Regions from separate parts of the Alteromonas sp. W364 genome, predicted to be linked through region 1. Evidence: predicted binding sites of a transcription regulator. Region 1 holds the regulator's gene; each other region holds the start of a gene.
The links. Region 1 encodes sigma-54, which starts transcription at its own class of promoters, with help from an activator protein. Its sites were predicted from a motif close to GTTGGCACGNNNNTNGNNT; they were not measured.
Positions count from the first base shown of each region.

Region 1 (3,214 bases):
AAGTCGACAATTTCAGACACTTCGTTAGCCATTTTGGGAATGTTTCGTACGTCGATGCTAACGGCTACTTTTTCATTCTCATCGGCCAAGGTATGCGTTAGCGTGGGGAGTAAGCTGACCGGAATATTGTCTACGCAGTAGTAGCCCAAGTCTTCTAGGGCGCGCAATGCTATTGATTTGCCTGAACCGGAGCGTCCGCTAATGATGATTAGATTCAATGATGAGCCCCTTATTCTAGGTTTTGGTTATGCTAGCGCTGCGATTATTTGGTCTTTACTTGTGGCTTTTCTAATCGTTTTCACGATTTCTTTATCACTGAGTTTTTGTGCAATAGAAGAAAGTGTCTGAAGATGCTCTTCTGTTTGCTCTGATGGTACTAATAGTGCAAAGAAAATATCAACGGGTCTGTCGTCTATAGCGTCAAAGTCGATAGGTTCTTCACTCGTGACGACAACAGCTACGATATCGTCTATGCCGTCGATACGGCCATGAGGAATGGCAATGCCATTTCCAATACCTGTGCTGCCCATTTTTTCTCGGCTCACTATACTCGCGAGTATATCGCCAAGTGCTAATGATGGGTTTTCTCTGGCCGCAATCTCGCTGATGACTTCGAAAATTCTTTTTTTACTGTGACAATCGACCGCACATTCAGTGCGGTCTAAAGAAATGATATCAGATATGATCATATTAACTCTTAAGCAACTAGTGTCGCTTTAGTTTTTCCTTGTGTTTAATAACCTGTCTGTCTAGTTTATCGATAAGGCCATCAATGGCTGCATACATGTCATTATGCTCGGCATTTGCGTGAACAACGTCACCCTTTAAATGCACAGTAGCTTCTGCTTTTTGGCTCAGCTTTTCGACGTTTAACACCACGTGTACGTTGCTGATATGGTCGAAGTGTCGTTCTAACTTCTCAAACTTAGTATCGACATATGCTCTGAGTGAATCTGTAATATCTACGTGGTGACCTGTTAGATTAATTTGCATAATGTTACGTCCTCTAATGTCGTCTTATAAAAGACTTTTTCTTTGGTTCGACGGGGGAATCGAGAGAGACTCTCGATATTTCGCAATTGTCCGCCGTGCAACTTGAATACCTTGATCAGCTAACAATTGCGCAATCTTGCTATCACTTAATGGCTTGCTAGGTAACTCTGCAGCCACTAACTTCTTAATTAATGCTCTTATCGCAGTAGATGAACACTCTCCTCCAGACTCAGTAGAAACATGGCTAGAGAAAAAGTACTTTAACTCATAAATGCCACGTGGCGTGTGCATATACTTTTGTGTGGTAACTCGAGATATAGTCGATTCGTGCATATCCACCATTTCAGCTACGTCATTTAGTACCATCGGTTTCATCATTTCTGGGCCGTGTTCAAAAAAGCCCATTTGTTGCTGCACAATACAATGAGACACCTTTAGGAGTGTTTCGTTGCGGCTTTCTAAACTTTTGATAAACCATTTCGCCTCTTGTAAATGAGACTTAATAAATTGGGAATCGTTCGAATTTTTTGTACTTTTACTTAAGGCCGCATACTCTTGATTAACCACTAATGGCGGCAGTGAATCATTATTTAATTCAACAACCCAGCGACCGTTTTTCTTGAGCACAGTGACATCTGGAATGACATATTCCGGCTCTTTGGTTGCTATCTCACTCCCAGGACGGGGATTGAGTGTTTGTAGCAGACGCATCACTTCACGCAGTTGGTCTTCTTTCAACTTCGTTTTACGCATTAAAGTGCGGTAGTCTTTACTACTTAGTAAATCACTGTGTTCGCTTAGCAAATGTTTAGTTTCAGCGACCCAAGGTGTGTCGGGAGCAAACTGATTGAGTTGCACCAGCAAGCATTCTTGAGGTGAGCGGGACCCAGAGCCAATAGGGTCAAACATTTGAATGCGTTTTAAAACACATTCCACTTCATCAAGCTCAATCTCTTCGTTTTGTAAGCTATCCAAAATGTCTTCGCAACTGACGGTTAAATAGCCTGATTCGTCGATACTGTCGATAATTGCGATAGCGATAGAACGGTCAATATCAGAGAAGGGCGTTAATTCCATCTGCCAGATTAAGTGGTCTTGGATATTTTCTGAGGTCTCACCTTGAAAGACGTAGTCGTCGTCGGGGCTTGAGCCACCTGTCATCGTTGCTGGTGCAGAAGACGAACTGAGGTATTCTTCCCATGAACTGTCGATCGGTAAATCATCAGTGAGTTGATTGTTTTCTAAGGCGTCATGACTATCGATGTTGTCAGAATTTGCCGAATTGAGGTCGCTAGAATCAGCTTGCTCTCTATCGTTTGCACTATTCTCTTCTGACTGCTTGTCATTATTGTGTTCACTTTCATCAATTTCCAATAAGGGATTTGAGTCAAGCGCTTCTTGGATTTCTTGTTGCAGGTCTAGCGTAGATAACTGTAATAGCTTGATCGCCTGCTGCAACTGAGGCGTCATCGTAAGTTGTTGACTGAATTTTAACTGCAATGAAGGCTTCATTGATGCCCTTGACCTAATGTTAACGGCGAGACGTGCCGAATTCTAAACATGATACGGAATACCTATAAGACAAATTGTTCACCGAGATAAACATCTCGCACTTTTTGGTTACTGAGAACTTCCTCAGCACTGCCTGAGGCGATTAGTTCGCCATGACTTACTATATACGCTTGTTCACAAACATCGAGGGTTTCTCGAACATTGTGGTCAGTTATTAATACACCAATATCACGTTCTTTTAATTGTTGTATTATCTTCTTTATATCATTAACAGAAATTGGGTCAACACCGGCGAAGGGTTCATCGAGCAAAATAAATTTAGGATTTGCTGCTAAAGCTCGCGCGATCTCGACTCTACGCCGCTCCCCGCCTGACAAACTCATCCCAAGATTGTTTCGAATATGATTCACATTAAATTCATCCATTAAATCATCGGCTTGTTGCTCGCGCTGGTCTTTTGTGAGTTCTTTTCTCGTTTGCAAAATAGCCATTAGATTTTCATATACCGTTAGTTTCCGGAAAATCGAAGCTTCTTGCGGTAAATAACCGATACCGTGTCTTGCTCTCTCATGCATGGGCTGAATTGATAAATCTAGCTGATCAATGAAAATTTCACCTTTATCGATAGGTACGAGCCCAACGATCATGTAAAAAGTAGTGGTTTTACCGGCGCCATTGGGGCCTAACAAGCCAACGATTTGGCCTGTGG
Region 1 is NZ_JAVRID010000006.1:235,542-238,755, reverse strand. Features, by position in the region: gene rapZ (RNase adapter RapZ) at 1-218, opposite strand, end outside; gene ptsN (PTS IIA-like nitrogen regulatory protein PtsN) at 246-689, opposite strand; gene hpf (ribosome hibernation promoting factor) at 706-993, opposite strand; gene RM556_RS11770 (RNA polymerase factor sigma-54) at 1,018-2,505, opposite strand; gene lptB (LPS export ABC transporter ATP-binding protein) at 2,568-3,214, opposite strand, start outside.

Region 2 (3,214 bases), on a different contig from region 1:
TTTCATCGGTGTAGGTCGCTAGATGCCAAATTGCATCAATTGAACTATCTGAGTCAGCTAAGCCCATTAGCGGCGCATTGAAAAACTCAGGAAACAATGCAACATCACACGAGTAATCAGATAAGGCATCGACGAAGTATTCTACTTGCTGAAGCAATTCACCAACATTTTCAAAGTAACGCATTTGCCATTGAACACATCCAATACGCGCTGACTCTTTAACACCATTAATAATAGATGGCTTCTCTGCATCGTAGTATATGTTGTGCCACTGCAATAACGTTGCATAGCCACGTGACGCTTTATCTTCCGGTAAATAGGCCTTTAAAATTTGCTTCACTTCGAAGCCATTAGAAATTTGAAAGGTCAGGATAGGATCGAAAATGTCCTTTGATTTAACTTTCTCAATATATTCGTATGGAGTTAGTTCGCTAGAATACTTTGAATAATTAGGAATGCGACCACCGGCCATAATAGACTGAAGGTTCAGGTTGCGACAAATCTCTTTGCGCGCCTCATACAAACGTCGGCCTAAACGCAAGCCTCGGTAGTCATTCGATACGAATATATCAACGCCATAAAGAACATCACCTTTGGGATCGTGCGTGGTTAAGTAAGCATCACCGGTAATTTGATCGTAAGTGTGCTTGTCACCAAATTTGTCATAGTCAACAATCACAGCAAATGCTGCGGCAACAACTTTACCCTTATCTTCTATGCATATTTGTCCATCGGGGAAGGTATTGAGTTGGGCTTGGTATTCGCGTAATTTCCAAGCGCCACCAACGTGTTGATACACGTCATCCATTAACTCTTTAATGTCGTCGAAATCGTCGAGCGTTAAATGGCGAAGTTCTAATAGGTGTTCACCCTCACCTGCATGACTCATGTCTTGACTCATAAAATCCCAAATTAGCTTATAGAAGCTCTTATGTTAGAGCAAATTGTGCTGAACTCAAGGTTTGTTAGAAGTCTGCTTGCTCAAATCAATAGTAAGTGACCTTTCGTATTTTTTTCGGCTTGGCTGTTGAAAGGTAGATGTCATAGACTCGTGACATGTCTAGCTCTAATTCCGTTGCGTATGTGTCTTCACCTACGGGGTAACTCTTTACAACACGAGCGCCTCGAATAACGCCTTCCACCGAGCTTTTTAACTGGTTGTTTGTCAGGATCAAATTTGCTAACTCTTGCTCACCGTCAACTTTTTGGCCATAAACTTGTTCCGCCAATTCGCGGTAGGCGTCAAGTTTTGATGCCTTTATCGCCATCAGTGTTTTGGTAGAATCATCCGACGCCAGTTGTGCATCTATTGGTGCATAACCCACAGCACTGAGCACAGGATAAGATTCAGGCTCAATCGTTTCCCATTCCACATGCTTGGTAAACATTGAGCTACAGCCCGACAAAGCGGCGACAGCGAAAAGCATCATCGCGCTCATTAGAAGCTGTTTTTTATTTGGTAAATAGTTCGTATACTCTTGCATGGTTGTTTCCTACTGCCTTGCTTTGTTGTTTTAGCAGAGTCTATCTAGTAGCTTTTCTTAATAGACGCTGTATTCATATGCTTCGTTATTGAGACACTAAGCAATAAGCGAACCAACTATTTCAGATTAAACCTTCAAATCCTCTAAATGTGCCTTATGGCATATAACTTGTATAGCCAAAGCAATAACACTGTTTTTTGACAGTATCAGTTTAGTCTTAGTTGTCTTGCAGAGACTCATAAATGCAATGCAACCTTGAACAGCATAACGTTGAGCACATTGATATGAAAACACCTTGGTACACTATTTTTGGGTTTGTTCTTTTGTCACTTAGTTTTAGCCACACAGCTAAGGCGGCCTGGTTCTCAGCCACTGGGCAAGCAGCTATTCTAAACGGTGATAAAGTGGCTGCTAGAGAACAGGCAACAGAAGAAGCAATTAAGCAAGCCTTATTGTTTGCTGGCGCATCTGTGCGAAGCGTACAACAAATGACGAACGGCCTACTGATGGATGATCATTTAGAGATTCGCTCTAGTGGTGAGGTAAATACGATTGAGCTTATTGAAGAGGTATATGAAGATGGCTATGTCACCGTATCTATTCGCGCAGATATCTTTTCACAAGAATCACAATGCAGCGCAGCCGATTATACCAAGCGTATTGCAACTACATATTTCCCTTTACGCTACGGTGCACAAGCTGCGGATGGCCAGCTACATACTTTCGGTGAAGCGGCAGCAATGAAGCTTCAGGAGACATTTGCGGCTATCACAACAAGTCTTACCGTCTCTGATGTAGAACCGTATATTCTAAATTGGCATACGACAAATCAAGCAATGCAGGCCGTCAGACTGGCAGAAAAAACGGATGTTCAGTATGTATTAGCAATTACCATTGATGACATTAGCGTAGAGCGCAATCAATCGAATGCGTTTACGTTTTGGAAGGGTGAACAAGCGGTGCGAAACCTTGCCTATAGCATCACGCTATTGAACGGTGCTTCAGGTGAAACCTTGATGAGTAAGCAATATCGACTATCAGAAGCTTGGGAGTTTGATCGAACGAAGACCGTTGACGTGCATTCCGATCAATTTTGGCGAAGTCGTTTCGGTCGTGCTGTTTTAGAGAGCATGCAGCAAGCAGCAGTCGACTTAGAAGAATTTGCCATGTGCGAGCCAACTATGGGCAGAATTTTGGCTGTAGCAAATAACCAACTACAAATTAACCTTGGTGAAAACCAACAAGTGAAAGCTGGAGACCAACTTACCTTATTTAGTGTAAAACAAATTCAGGACAACTTTGGTCAACAATATAAGCAGTTTGTGTTACACCCTACTCCTCTTGTTGTGACACAAGTATTTGCTGAAACAGCCACGGTCACTAGCCGAGACCGAAGCCTTTTAGGTAATATTCAAGCAAATGATTTTGTTGCTAGGCAATAATCGTCGATTGATTTGACGCTTCATTTATTCTGTAAGCTCAGCAGCACAATGTCGGTAAAACGCACCGACTTGTTTTGATTCATAAAGTAGCACAAAATAAGGCTTTGCCCCTCCACCCCTTAGTTTAACTGGATAAAACGAGGACCTCCTAAGTCTTTGATACAGGTTCAAGTCCTGTAGGGGTGGCCAGTTTTTGTTTATCGTAACCTATAACTTACTAAACAAGCCGATGTTATATTTGTCGGTTTGGGTAATATCGGTGTAAACTCCCCTCCAATCAACGACGAC
Region 2 is NZ_JAVRID010000004.1:68,481-71,694, reverse strand. Features, by position in the region: gene RM556_RS07535 (bifunctional GNAT family N-acetyltransferase/carbon-nitrogen hydrolase family protein) at 1-901, opposite strand, end outside; gene RM556_RS07530 (LPP20 family lipoprotein) at 987-1,439, opposite strand; gene RM556_RS07525 (flagellar assembly protein FlgT) at 1,727-2,926, shown strand; tRNA gene RM556_RS07520 (tRNA-Arg) at 3,040-3,115, shown strand; partial or broken gene RM556_RS07515 (hypothetical protein) at 3,155-3,214, shown strand, end outside.
Region 2: RM556_RS07530 (LPP20 family lipoprotein) is a predicted target of sigma-54. The motif match lies at 1,583-1,601, and genes of this name have one in related genera.

Region 3 (3,214 bases), on a different contig from region 1:
GGTGGTGAGCGATATTCAGATGGGTGGCATGAGCGGCCTGTCGTTGTTAAAGAGTGTGAAAGCAAAATACCCTAAATTACCCATGTTGTTGATGACTGCATTTGCAAATATTGACGATGCAATTCAGGCAATGCGCGATGGTGCAACCGATTACTTATCGAAACCATTCGCTCCTGAAGTATTATTGAACTTAGTTGGGCGTTATGCGCCGGCACAGAAAGTTGAATCTACAACACCGATTGTGGCAGATCCATCAAGTATTCGTATGCTAGAGCTGGCGCGCAAAGTCGCCAAATCCGATGCCACTGTGATGGTGCTAGGACCAAGTGGTTCAGGTAAAGAAGTGTTATCGCGCTACATCCATGATCAAAGTCGTCGTAATTCATCTCCATTTGTTGCCATCAATTGTGCTGCAATTCCAGAAAACATGCTAGAAGCCACGCTGTTTGGCTATGAAAAAGGTGCGTTTACAGGTGCGGTTCAAGCTTGTCCTGGTAAGTTCGAACAGGCGCAAGAAGGCACCTTGTTGTTAGATGAAATTACTGAGATGGACTTAGCTTTACAAGCTAAATTACTGCGTGTTCTACAAGAGCGCGAAGTTGAGCGCTTAGGCGGTAGAAAAACGATTTCCTTAAATGTGAGGGTTATAGCGACGAGTAATCGCGATCTAAAACTTGCAGTAGATGAAGGGAAGTTTAGAGAAGATTTATACTATCGATTGAATGTGTTCCCTATCACTTGGCAGCCACTCAGTCAGCGTATTGGCGATATCATCCCATTGGCGAAACATATGATTCAGCGTCATGCTTCTGCGCAAGGCATCGTGGTGCCCGATATTACTATGGCGGCCCAACATAAGCTGATGCAGCATACGTGGCCGGGCAATGTTCGTGAGCTAGAAAACGTTATTCAACGCGCATTAATTTTGTCTGAAGAGGGCAATATAGACAGCGACGACTTGATGATTGAAGCGACGAACAACGTAGAACGTACCACAAGTACACATTTTAATGCTGAGACTGAAGAAAATACCGACGCTGTCGATAACAATTTATTAGGGTCAGAACTTCGTTATCAAGAACATCAGATCATTCTGGATGCTTTACAAGCTTTTAATGGCAAGCGTAAAGACGTTGCAGAAAAGCTGGGCATAAGCCCAAGAACGTTGCGCTATAAGTTAGCAAGAATGCGTGATTCTGGTATTGAGGTTCCGAACTAAGTCCATTTTTAAGTACGATTTCCCAATGCTTGTTTGTAAGCAGTAAAGACAGGATGTCATCCCTATTATGCCGCTAGCCTTTAGCGGCATTTTTTTGTCACTCACTTTCTTATCCCAAATATATCACTAAAGCCTTGCCTGTATTGCGCTACAAGCTAGTTCATGAAGTTGGCACTGTTATTGCAAAATCCACATCAATCGTCGGTATTAGGCCGCAGAAATTCAAAATAATGACACAAGAGGCATTGTGATGGACATTAAAGCAAACTCAATTTATCAGGAAATGCAGGCAATGATGGGGGATATCAAACCTATTCAGTCACCTATTCAATCTGGTATGCCAGCGGGCTTGGGAAATACTTCAGGTGCGCAATTCTCAGATATGTTGAGTCAAGCAGTAAACAATGTGAACGATATGCAGGCGACCTCTCGTGAAATGCAAAAGTCATTTGATATGGGCAACCCCGACCTCAGTCTAGCTGATGTCATGATTGCCAAAGAAAAGGCGGGTATTGCTTTTGAAGCAACCATGCAAGTACGTAACAAAGTACTTGAAGCCTACAAAACTATTATGAATATGCCGGTTTAAGGAACTAAGTCGTGGCTGAAGCAGCAAGTACAGAACTCGCACTATCCGATAATCTTGATAACGGAGATGATGCAGTAGAGTCAAAACCCAGTTTGGTAGACCAGTTGGGTACTACTGAGATGGTTAGACAAATTACCTTGGTTGTTACCTTAGTGATTTGTATCGCCATCGCCTTTTTCGTGTTTTTGTGGTCAAAAGAGCCGACTTACCGTCCTTTGGCTCAAATGCCTACTCAAGAGCTGATTGAAACGCTTGATTATCTCGACCAAAACGAAATTCAGTACAAGCTAGAAGGCAATACAGTTTATGTCGTTGAGTCACAATTTAAAGATGTGAAGTTCGGCATGGCGCGCAACGGTATTAGTAATGAAGCGTCCCAAGGCACTGATATTATCATGCAAGATATGGGCTTTGGTGTGAGTCAGCGCGTTGAAATGGAGCGTTTGAAGCATGCTCGCGAACAACAGATTGCACGTACAATTGAAGACATGAATGGTATCGGTAGAGCCAGAGTGTTGCTTGCTTTACCCAAAGAGAACGTGTTTGCCCGCAGAGAGAAAAAGGCAAGCGCAACGGTTGTGGTAACCGCTCGCCGTGGCAATGTGATTTCGGGAGAAGAAGTTGACTCTATTGTTGATATTGTGGCCAGCGCTGTGCAAGGCATGGAGCCTAGTAGAGTCACCGTCACCGATAACAATGGGCGTTTATTGAATTCGGGATCACAAGATGCAGGTGCATCGGCTGCCAGAAAAGAATATGAGTTAGAGAAAAAACGTGAATCAGAATATATGGAAAAGATAGACTCTATTCTGATCCCTGTATTAGGTTTGGGTAATTATACAGCACAAGCCGATGTTACCATGGACTTTACTGCGACTGAGCAAACTCAACGTCGCTATAATCCAGACTTGCCCGCTGTGCGCAGCGAAATGATTTCAGAACAAAACAATGTTGGCAACGTAATTGCGGGCATTCCCGGGGCTCTCTCGAATCAACCGCCATTAGATGCCAACATCCCAGAAAATGCGGGTGGTGGTGCTAACGGTGCTCCTGTCCCAGGAAGTAACAGTAAAGAATCAACCCGTAACTACGAATTAGATACAACGATCAGCCACACTAAAAAGCAAAGCGGTGTAATTCGTCGCCTTAGTGTTTCTGTGGCTGTGGACTATACTTCAGCTACAGCTGAGGATGGTACCGTATCAATGACACCTAAAAGCCAAGAGGAACTGTTAAATATTCGTCGCTTGTTGCAAGGCGGTATTGGTTTTGATGTGACTCGCGGAGACTCTTTAGAGGTGGTTAGCATTCCATTCAATCGAATTGATTTGGGTGCGATTGAAGAAAAGCCACTGTGGGAACAAGAGCGCTTTATGCCAATCTTAAAGTTAGTATTGGGTGCCTTA
Region 3 is NZ_JAVRID010000004.1:130,776-133,989, forward strand. Features, by position in the region: gene RM556_RS07810 (sigma-54 dependent transcriptional regulator) at 1-1,219, shown strand, start outside; gene fliE (flagellar hook-basal body complex protein FliE) at 1,470-1,808, shown strand; gene fliF (flagellar basal-body MS-ring/collar protein FliF) at 1,820-3,214, shown strand, end outside.
Region 3: fliE (flagellar hook-basal body complex protein FliE) is a predicted target of sigma-54. The motif match lies at 1,387-1,405, and genes of this name have one in related genera.

Region 4 (3,214 bases), on a different contig from region 1:
CCAAATATCGGGAAGGTCTTCGACGCGAGCACCGAAGAGATCAACTCGCTGACCACCGGTAATTTTGGTATACAGCGCATAGTCTCTGGCAACTTCGCCTAGCAATATCAGTTTTTCTGGCGTTATTTCGCCACCAGGAACACGTGGAACAACAGAATAAGTGCCGTCTTTTTGCATGTTCCCCAAATAGGTATCGTTGGTGTCCTGTAATCCGATATGTGACTTATCGAGAACAAATTCGTTGTAAACCGAAGCAAAAATTGATGCAGCGGCTGGTTTACACACTTCACATCCCAAACCATTGCCATGTTTTCCAATCAGTTGCTCAAAGGTACGAATACCTTCTACTTTCACAATATGGAAGAGCTCTTGACGAGAATGGGCAAAATGCTCACAAATATCTTTCTTCACTTCTACGCCGCGCTTTTCCAACTCGCTATCTACCACGTTTTTAAGCAATGCTGCACAACCACCACATCCAGAACTGGCTTTCGTACAGCTTTTGACACTACCTAAGTCACAGTTTCCTTCGTCAATAGCAGCAATGACATCACCTTTAGAGACATTGTGGCAAGAACACACTGTGGCTGTCATTGGCAATGCATCGGCCCCTAAGCCCGGCGCACTGTCTCCCGTTGAAGGAAGAATTAAGGACTCAGGAAACTCTGGCAAGCTAATCCCATTCAAGGCATATTGTAATAAAGTATCGTAATCTGAAGTGTCACCCACTAGCACAGCGCCAAGTAAGGTAGTTTGTTCGGCATCCACAACAATCTTTTTGTAAACACCTAAAGCCTGATTTTCATAAGTATAAGAGAGAGCGCCTTCGGTATTTGAATGCGCATCGCCAATGGAACCCACTTCAACGCCCATTAGCTTTAGTTTCGTGCTCATGTCAGCCCCCTCAAAAGCGAGCGTGTCTGGGGAGTCGCCATGTAAAATATGAGATACCGCTGCGCGAGCCATGGTATAGCCAGGCGCAACCAAGCCGAAAATACGTTGCTGCCAAAGCGCACATTCACCCACTGCGTAGATACTTGGATCGGAGGTTAAGCAGAAGTTGTTTATTTCGATGCCGCCTCTTTCTCCCACAGACAAATCGAACTCTCTGGCGAGGGCGTCACTAGGACGAATACCCGCAGAAAATAAAATCATGTCTGTTTCTAAATGCGAGCCATCTGCGAAGTTCATGCGATATCGGCAATCTTCCCCGGGCACTATTTCTGTGGTGGCTTTTTGTGTGTGAACTTTCACGCCCAATTCATTGATTTTGTCGCGAAGCACGCGACCACCCGGCGCATCTAATTGCACAGCCATCAGTTGTGGGGCAAATTCCACAACGTGGGTTTCTAATCCAGTTTCCTTAATGGCATTAGCAGCCTCTAAGCCAAGCAAACCACCACCAACAACGACACCTACCTTACTGACATTCGCTGAAGCTTGAATGGCTTCTAAATCTTCAATGGTGCGATACACCAAGCAATGCTCTTGTTGATTTCCCGGTATCGGTGGGACAAAAGGATAAGACCCTGTTGCTAGCACCAGTTTTTGATAAGCGTATTTTTGTCCATCCCGGGTAGTCACTACTTTGGCTTCTTTGTTAATTTCTTGAACCCAAGCATCGATATGGAATGAGATTTTTAGGTCCTGATAATATTCAGCACTTGTCATGGCCAGATCATCTGCTGTCTTACCACTAAAAAACTCAGATAAGTGCACTCTGTCGTAAGCTAATCTGGGTTCACCTGACAACACTCGAATGCTACATTCAGGGTGTTGTGCGCGAAGTTGATCGACAAAATGATGTCCAACCATACCATTACCGATAACGAGTACGTCATCTTTGGGGATTGTCTGAATACTAGTGTCGTTTAGCTCTGCCATTTTCTGTTTCCTCTAGAACGAAAAAACCCACAGAGATTTACAGTCTACTGTGGGCTTCGTTGCCAATGCGACTCACCTGCATTGGTGGGTCATAAATTGTATGTTTCTTTTTTTACAGCGCTCAGTACTTACGCTAAAAGCAAGTACTCACGCTAAAAGATGCTTAGGCGCATGTTTTTTTGCGCTCACTACTTACAGAAAGCTATACAAAAGCAGTGCCAAAAAATATTTACCATGCTTTACAGATAGTTAGCTAAATAGATAATCACAAGCAATGAGAAAACGCACCATCACGGAACAAAAGTGCATCAAAAGTAAGCGTGCCTGACGATAGTCATCATAGAGTCGTATTTTAGAATGCTTTATTAAGCTTGTAATTCACCAGCCACTTGCTTGCCTTCAATCCAACTTGCTACACAAGACAGGTTATTATCGAGCAAAACGAAATCTGCGTTTTTGCCCACTGCAATTTCGCCTCTGTCATCAAAGCCAAGAAAGCGCGCTGGTGTATGACTGGCCATATTTAAAATTGATGGTAAGTCCTGACTAACGTGTGCAAACATATTGCGTACTGCGGAGGCCATATCCAAGCATGAGCCAGCAATGCTGCCGTCTTCCAGTGTCAGTTTGTCACCATGACGAGTGATTGTAGAATCGAGCCACGGTAAGATATCTATGTCAGAGCCAACTTGCGCCATAGCATCAGTGACTAACATTAAACGCTCAGCACCGATGGTATGCAGTGCCAGTTTGCAATTGTAGGGGTGGACGTGGTGCATATCGACAATCAAACCAGACACCACTCGCTCATCCAGCAGTGCAGCTGCAATTAAGCCAGGCTCTCTTGCTGTTAAACCAGACATCGCATTATAAAGGTGGGTAAAGCCTGTCGCACCTGCTTCAATAGCCGAAATAGCTTGTTCAAGACTTGCCGCAGAATGCCCGAGTGACACAATCACACCTTCGGATACTAGCTCTCTAATTTGGTCACAGGTGACATTCTCTGCAGCCACGGTCAAGATAACTTTCCCTATATCTTTGCGGGTGACTATCGTCATTTCGGTATCTGATAAGGGGCGTACTTGTTGACCTGAATGGATGCCTCGCTTTGCGACACTCAGATGAGGCCCTTCAAAATGAATCCCAGCAATCCCTTTGATACCCTGCCGAATTGCTTGCGCTATAGAATCTGCTGCTTGCTGCATAGTCTGGGTGCTATCGGTGATCAAGGTTGGTAGCATGCTTGTTGTACCAAACTGAGAATGCCCGTTCATCATGGTTTCGAGCGCCTGCACACTTTGCTCATGATTAAACAATACGCCGCCGCCAC
Region 4 is NZ_JAVRID010000003.1:147,857-151,070, forward strand. Features, by position in the region: gene nirB (nitrite reductase large subunit NirB) at 1-1,884, opposite strand, end outside; gene nagA (N-acetylglucosamine-6-phosphate deacetylase) at 2,250-3,214, opposite strand, start outside.
Region 4: nirB (nitrite reductase large subunit NirB) is a predicted target of sigma-54. The motif match lies at 2,089-2,107, and genes of this name have one in related genera.